2 linked regions of the Hyphomicrobium denitrificans ATCC 51888 genome follow. The protein of the gene in region 1 interacts with the protein of each later gene in a pairwise test. Links are inferred from orthologs where the notes say so. Each region holds a gene or a part of one and is shown in the gene's direction. Other genes may lie near its edges.

Region 1 (3,218 bases):
CGGTCGAGGACCCGGACGCCGTCACGGCGGCCGCCGATATCGCGGTCTACAAGGATCAGCTCAAGGAAGTCGCAGCCGATGAGGCAAGCGGCACTCTTGCGTCGGAAGAAGCGGAAAGCGCCCGTTCCGAAATCGCGCGGCGGCTGCTTCGCTCGACCGCAGACAAAGACCGGATCGATACGGCTGAGCTTCCTAAGCGGGCGAGTTTTGCCGCCTACGCGTCGATCCTGACGTCAATCGCGCTGCCGATCGTCAGCCTCGGGCTTTATCTCGCGTACGGAGCACCGGGAATGCCGGGCGATCCGCTGAGCACTCGGCTCGCGCAACGAGAGAACTCCAACAACCCGAACGATCTCGTCGCCAAGGTCGAGGAGCGGCTTCGCGCGCACCCCGAGGACGGTACGGGCTGGGGCGTGATCGCGCCGGTCTATTACGCGATGGGTCGCTATGCCGACGCGGCGAACGCCTACGCCAACGCAATCCGCATCGTCGGCGAATCCCCGGACCGGCTGCAAGGTTTCGCGAACGCGAGAATCCGGCTCGAGAACGGCGTCATTCCGGAAGACGCGCGCAAGACGCTCGAACGTCTGCTGGTGATTGCTCCCGAGAGAAAAGAACCTCGCATCTGGCTGGCGCTCGCAAAGGAGCAGGACGGCAAGCTGGCGGAAGCCGCAGCCGACTATCGCAAGCTGATCGAGGAGGCGCCGACCGACGCGCCATGGCGGCAAATGCTCGAAGCGCGCCTCGCCAATCTGACATCCGCAGACGGCAAGCCGCCTTCGGTGCTAGCGCTGCCGAAGAAAGACGCGGGCGACACGTCCATGCCTCGGCCTCCGGAGGGATCGCCGTCGGCGGTCATGTCGATGACGCCGGAGCAGCGCCAAGCCTTCATCACGCAAATGGTCGATGGGCTGGCGGCGCGCCTCAAAACCGACGGCACGGACGCGGCAGGCTGGCTGAAGCTCATTCGCGCCTATCAGGTTCTCGGACGACAGGACGATGCGGTGAAGGCCTTGTCGGATGCGCGGACCAATCTCAAAAACGATCAGGTCGGCCTGGCGCGCGTCGATGATCTCGCGCGCGAGCTCGGACTTGGAGGCTGAAGCGCGATGGAAGCGGGTATCGAATGACACGGAAACAAAAGCGCGGCGTTCTGATCGGTGGTGGCGTTGCGACGCTCGCGGTCGCGCTGATCCTCGTGCTCTTCGCGCTGAAGGATAGCGTCGTCTTCTTTCATACGCCGAGCGACATCGCCGAAAAGGGCGTGCCGAGCGGCCAGCGCATCAGGCTCGGCGGTCTCGTTGAAAACGGCTCGGTCGTGCGCGAGGGAACGACGATCAAATTCAAGGTGACCGACACCTTGAAGGAAATCCCCGTGACATTCACCGGCGTTCTGCCCGATCTATTCCGGGAAGGGCAGGGCGTCGTCGCCGAGGGCGTGCTCGATGGCGACGGCGACTTCAAGGCCGACAGCGTGCTCGCCAAGCACGACGAGAATTACATGCCGCGAGAGGTCGCGAACGCTCTGGAAGAAAGGGGCGTGAAACTTGGTTCGGGCGCGCATCCCTCGGGTGCCAAAACCGAGACGCCTTAAGGAGGCCATGCCATGATCATCGAGTTCGGACACTTCGCATTGATCCTGGCGCTGCTCGTCGCCGTGGTGCAGGTCGTCCTGCCGATGGCCGGCGCATCTCTCAAAGACGAACGTATGATGCGCGTCGCCGAGCCTGCCGCCGTCTCGCAGTTCATCCTGCTTGCGATCGCCTTCGTAGCGTTGATGCACGCTTATGTGACGTCGGACTTCTCGGTCGCGAACGTCGCGGAGAACTCGCATTCGACGAAGCCACTGATCTACAAAATGGCCGGCGTCTGGGGCAATCACGAAGGCTCGATGCTGCTTTGGGTGCTGATCCTGGCCCTGTTCGGCGCTGCCGTCGCGCTGTTCGGCACGAACCTTCCGCCGAGCTTGCGCGCACGCGTTCTTTCGGTGCAGGCATCGATCGCCGTCGCGTTTCTGCTGTTCTCGATCCTGACGTCGAACCCGTTTCTGCGTCTCGTCCCGGCGCCATCCGACGGGCGCGGATTGAATCCGATCCTGCAAGACCCTGCGTTGGCGTTTCATCCGCCGTTTCTCTACACAGGCTACGTCGGCTTCTCGATCGCGTTTTCGTTTGCAATTGCCGCGCTGATCGAAGGCCGCATCGACGCCGCATGGGCGCGCTGGGTCAGGCCGTGGACGCTCGCCGCGTGGATGTTTCTGACGATCGGCATTTCGATGGGGTCGTGGTGGGCGTATTACGAACTCGGTTGGGGCGGCTGGTGGTTCTGGGACCCGGTCGAGAACGCGTCCTTCATGCCTTGGCTCGCGGGGACCGCGCTGCTGCATTCCGCGCTCGTGATGGAAAAACGCGAAGCACTGAAAGTATGGACGGTGCTGCTCGCGATCCTGACGTTCTCTCTGTCTCTGATGGGGACGTTCATCGTGCGCTCCGGCGTGCTGACGTCGGTGCATTCGTTCGCGGTCGATCCAGCGCGCGGCGTGTTCATCCTCGCCATCCTGATTTTGTTCACGGGCGGCGGGCTGGCGCTATTTGCGTTGCGCGCGAGCGAGATGCAGACCGGTGGCATCTTCCAGCCGATCAGCCGCGAGGGCAGCCTCGTACTGAACAACCTGCTGCTTGTTACCGCGACCGCGACCGTTCTCGTCGGCACGCTTTATCCGATGGCGCTCGAAGGTCTGACGGGTGAGAAAATTTCGGTCGGTCCGCCGTTCTTTGATTCGACGTTCGGTCCGCTGATGATTCCGCTGCTGCTGGCGCTTCCCATCGGTCCGATGCTCGCGTGGAAACGCGGCGATCTCGCAGGTGTCATGCAGCGTTTGGCTTTCGCCGTGCTGGCCGCGATCATCGCGATCGTCGCCACCTATGCCGTGGGCCATCGCGGCCCGTGGCTGGCGCCGTTCGGCATCGGTCTCGGCGTTTACGTGATGATGGGCGCGATTGCGGAATGGGCGAGCCGCATCAAGCTTGCTCAGGCGCCGGTGTCGGAAAGTTTCCGACGCGCTCGTAATCTCCCGCGCTCCGCCTACGGAACGCTGCTTGCGCATTTCGGCGTCGGCATGCTTGTCGTCGGCATCATCGCGACGAGCGCCTATCGCGAGGAACATATCCTCGTCATGAAGCCCGGCCAGACACTTTCAGTGGCTGGCTATGACGTGA
Region 2 (3,254 bases), 2.1 Mb from region 1 along the record:
CGTCGCGACGCATGTCCCGCTGGCGCTGGAGCGCGCCCGCACGTTGACAATCGCTTCGCAAAGGATGGCCGCGTGACGAGTTTCTGGGCACTCGTTCGCCGCGACCTGCGATTGGCTGTCCGCGAAGGCGGCGCGATCGGCACGGCGCTGGGCTTCTTTCTCGTCGTCGTCTCGCTGATGCCGCTCGGCCTCGGGCCGGACCTCAATCTGCTGGCGCGCATTGCGGCCGGCATTTTGTGGATCGCGCTGCTGCTGGCGGCGCTGCTGTCGCTCAACCGCATTTTCGAAGCCGACTACGAGGACGGCACGCTCGATGTCCTCGCAACCGGCCGCCTGCCGCTCGAACTCGTCGCCGCCGCGAAAGCGCTGGCGCACTGGCTGACGACCGGCATCCCGCTGGCGCTGCTCGCGCCTGTGCTTGGGATTTTGCTCAACCTGGACCTCGGAGCTTATCCGGTCCTCGTCGCAACGACGCTCGCCGGCACCCCGGCGGTCAGTTTCCTCGGAGCCATCGGCGCCGCCTTGACGGTGAAGGCGCGGCGCGGCGGCTTGCTGCTGGCGCTCGTCGTGCTGCCGCTTTATGTCCCGACCTTGATTTTCGGCATATCGGCCGTCAGCGCCACGATGGGACCTTCCGGCATCGGTGCGGCGTTTCTGATCCTGACCGCGATATCGCTCGCCGCCGTCGTCCTCGGACCCATCGCCGCCGCCGCCGCCCTCCGCATACAACTTCAATAATTGTCGGGAAATTTTGAACGGCAACCATCTCGGCCGCAGGCTCGCCTCCGGTTGACACCTCCGCGACGCGCGTAAATTCGGCGCGGTGGCGGCTAGATGGGAGCTATCAAATGCGGAAATCTTTCGTTTTCCTACTTTATGTGGTGCATCTGGCAATGTTGATAAAATCCGAGATGCCCTGGCAGGAAAAGCTGCTTTTCCTGTTCTCTCTTCACCTTGCAATGTTTCAGATTTTTAAGTCTCGCTAGGCCAGCCATTCATTGCTTAAAATTGGCGAAAGCCTTACATCCCCGTCCATGCAAACGCTGACGCAGCAACTGGCCAACCCGACCCGTTTCATGGGGCTCTCCGCGAGAGTGCTTCCGTGGGCGTGGGCCGCGGCCGCAATCTTGATTGCCGTCGGATTTTACCTGTCGTTTTTCGACTCGCCCGCCGACTATCAGCAGGGCGAGACGGTGCGCATCATGTATATCCACGTGCCCTGCGCGTGGCTCTCGATGATGATCTACGGCCTGATCGCCGTATCGAGCTTCGGGCTTCTCGTATTCAGGCATCCCCTTGCCGACGTTTCTGCCAAGGCCGCCGCGCCGATCGGCGCCGCCTTCACGTTTCTGGCGCTGCTGACGGGGTCGCTCTGGGGTAAGCCGATGTGGGGCACCTATTGGGTGTGGGACGCGCGCCTGACGTCGGTGCTGATCCTGTTCTTCCTCTATCTCGGATTGATGGCGCTCCGCGCCGCGCTCGAAGATGAATCGGCCGCGGCGAAGCTGACGGCGGTGCTCGCGCTCGTCGGCGTCACGATCCTTCCGATCATCAAGTTTTCGGTCAACTGGTGGAACACGCTGCATCAGCCATCGACCGATTTCACATCGACCGTCGATCCCAGCATGCGCTGGCCGCTGATCATCATGGCGCTGGGATTTACGCTGCTGTTCTTCGCCATGCATCTAAAGGCCATGCGCAACGAAATCATGCGTCGCCGCGTGAAGGCCATGCGCGCGCAGGTCGTCGCCGGCCGTGACCGGCTCGCAGCGTCGGGGTCGGCGACCTAGCATGGACCTCGGACCGCACGCCGCTTTCATCTGGATTTCCTATGCCGCCGTGACCATCGTCGTCGCGGCCCTCATCGCCTGGCTCGTCTTCGATGGCAGAAGGCAAGCCGCCGCGATGGAGGAACTCGAAAAGCGTGGCGCGAGACGCCGCTCGGCAGGCGCCGTGGAGTAAGACTGTGAATCGATCGAAATTTCTACGTCTGTTGCCGGTTTTGCTTTTTGCCGCCGTCGCGGGCTTTTTCGCGATAGCGCTGCACACCGGCGATCCGTCGCTTCTTCCCTCGACGCTCGTCGGCCGGCAGGTTCCGCAGGGCGTGTTCCCACCCATCGAAGGTCTGGAATCCGCGAACGGGACACCCGAAGCTGGCTTCACCAGCGCCGACCTCGCCAAGGGCAAGGTTTCCGTCGTCAACTACTGGGCATCGTGGTGTGTGCCCTGCATCGAGGAGCACCCGTTCCTCGAAAAACTGAAAAGCATGGCGAACGTCGACATTTACGGCATCAACTATAAGGATCGCGCGGACGCGGCGCGCCGGTTCATCGGCCGCTTCGGCAATCCCTATACGGCGGTTGGCACGGACTCGTCGGGCCGGGCCGCCATCGACTGGGGCGTCTACGGAACGCCCGAGACGTTCGTCGTGAATGGCAAAGGCCAGATCGTCTACAAGCACGTCGGTCCGATTTCCGAAGGCGCGCTGACGGCGAAATTGCTTCCCGCAATAGAAAAAGCCCGCGCGGAGGCGGGCTCGACAGCGTCCGGGTCCTGATCGACCGGGCGCCGTCCGACGAAAAACTCAACTCAGAGCGACTGAAATTTCTTCGTCTCGTTGTCATAGACGGTGAGCATGCCCGTCGCGATGTCGAAGTGCGCGCCGTGCAGCTGCAGCAAGCCCTTCTCCTCGCGCTCGCGCACGAACGGAAACGTCCGCAGATTTTTCAGCGACTGCATGACGCCTTCTTGCTCGAGCGCACGCTGTTTGAACTCAGGCGAAGCATCCGGATGATTGCGCTGAACTTCCAAACGCGCTTCGTCCAGCATCGACATCCAGCGCGAGACGAAATGAGCTTCCGTCTGCACGGCGGCTTTCTCGTCCCACGCCGCCTTGATGCCGCCGCAGCCGGAATGCCCGATAACGATCAGATGACGGAGATTGAGATTGAGGATCGCGAATTCGATCGCCGAACTGACGCCGTGGAAGTTGCCGCCCGTTTCGTAGGGCGGAACGAGATTGGCGATGTTGCGCAGCACGAACAGCTCGCCCGGCATGGCGCTGAAGATCGTTTCCGGATCGACGCGGCTGTCGGAGCACGAGATGATCATCGTCTGCGGGTCCTGACCCTGCGTCGCGAGCCTCTCGTAGTGCGCGGCGTTCGGCGTGAAGTGCCGAAACTTGAAGCGGCGATAGCGATCGGAAAGGGAGTCGGGAAAGCTCTTCATTGTCCGTGGGTTCTCCTTCTTACGAG

The links. Proteins that work in one complex are often made in the same cells at the same time.
Region 2: the proteins of ccmE (region 1) and HDEN_RS16070 interact in binary tests that used the Escherichia coli proteins (3 or more experiments, as listed by UniProt). The link is inferred for Hyphomicrobium denitrificans ATCC 51888 from one-to-one orthologs.

What each region holds. Positions count from the first base shown.
Region 1 is NC_014313.1:1,175,904-1,179,121, forward strand. Bases 121-2,860 are described here. They hold ccmE (cytochrome c maturation protein CcmE), read left to right. Parts: upstream 121-1,126; coding sequence 1,127-1,594; downstream 1,595-2,860. Other genes in these bases: ccmI (c-type cytochrome biogenesis protein CcmI), read left to right, coding at 121-1,103; HDEN_RS05610 (heme lyase CcmF/NrfE family subunit), read left to right, coding at 1,607-2,860. In the rest of the region: more of ccmI, read left to right, coding at 1-120; more of HDEN_RS05610, read left to right, coding at 2,861-3,218. UniProt on the Escherichia coli protein: Heme chaperone required for the biogenesis of c-type cytochromes. Transiently binds heme delivered by CcmC and transfers the heme to apo-cytochromes in a process facilitated by CcmF and CcmH.
Region 2 is NC_014313.1:3,320,536-3,323,789, reverse strand. What follows is about bases 137-2,912. They hold HDEN_RS16070 (heme ABC transporter permease), read left to right. Parts: upstream 137-1,034; coding sequence 1,035-1,790; downstream 1,791-2,912. Other genes in these bases: HDEN_RS16055 (carbonic anhydrase), read right to left, coding at 2,590-2,912; HDEN_RS16060 (DsbE family thiol:disulfide interchange protein), read left to right, coding at 1,967-2,557; ccmD (heme exporter protein CcmD), read left to right, coding at 1,792-1,962; ccmB (heme exporter protein CcmB), read left to right, coding at 137-738. Also shown: heme ABC exporter ATP-binding protein CcmA, read left to right, coding at 1-76; more of ccmB, read left to right, coding at 73-136; more of HDEN_RS16055, read right to left, coding at 2,913-3,228; Na+/H+ antiporter NhaA, read right to left, coding at 3,248-3,254. UniProt on the Escherichia coli protein: Required for the export of heme to the periplasm for the biogenesis of c-type cytochromes.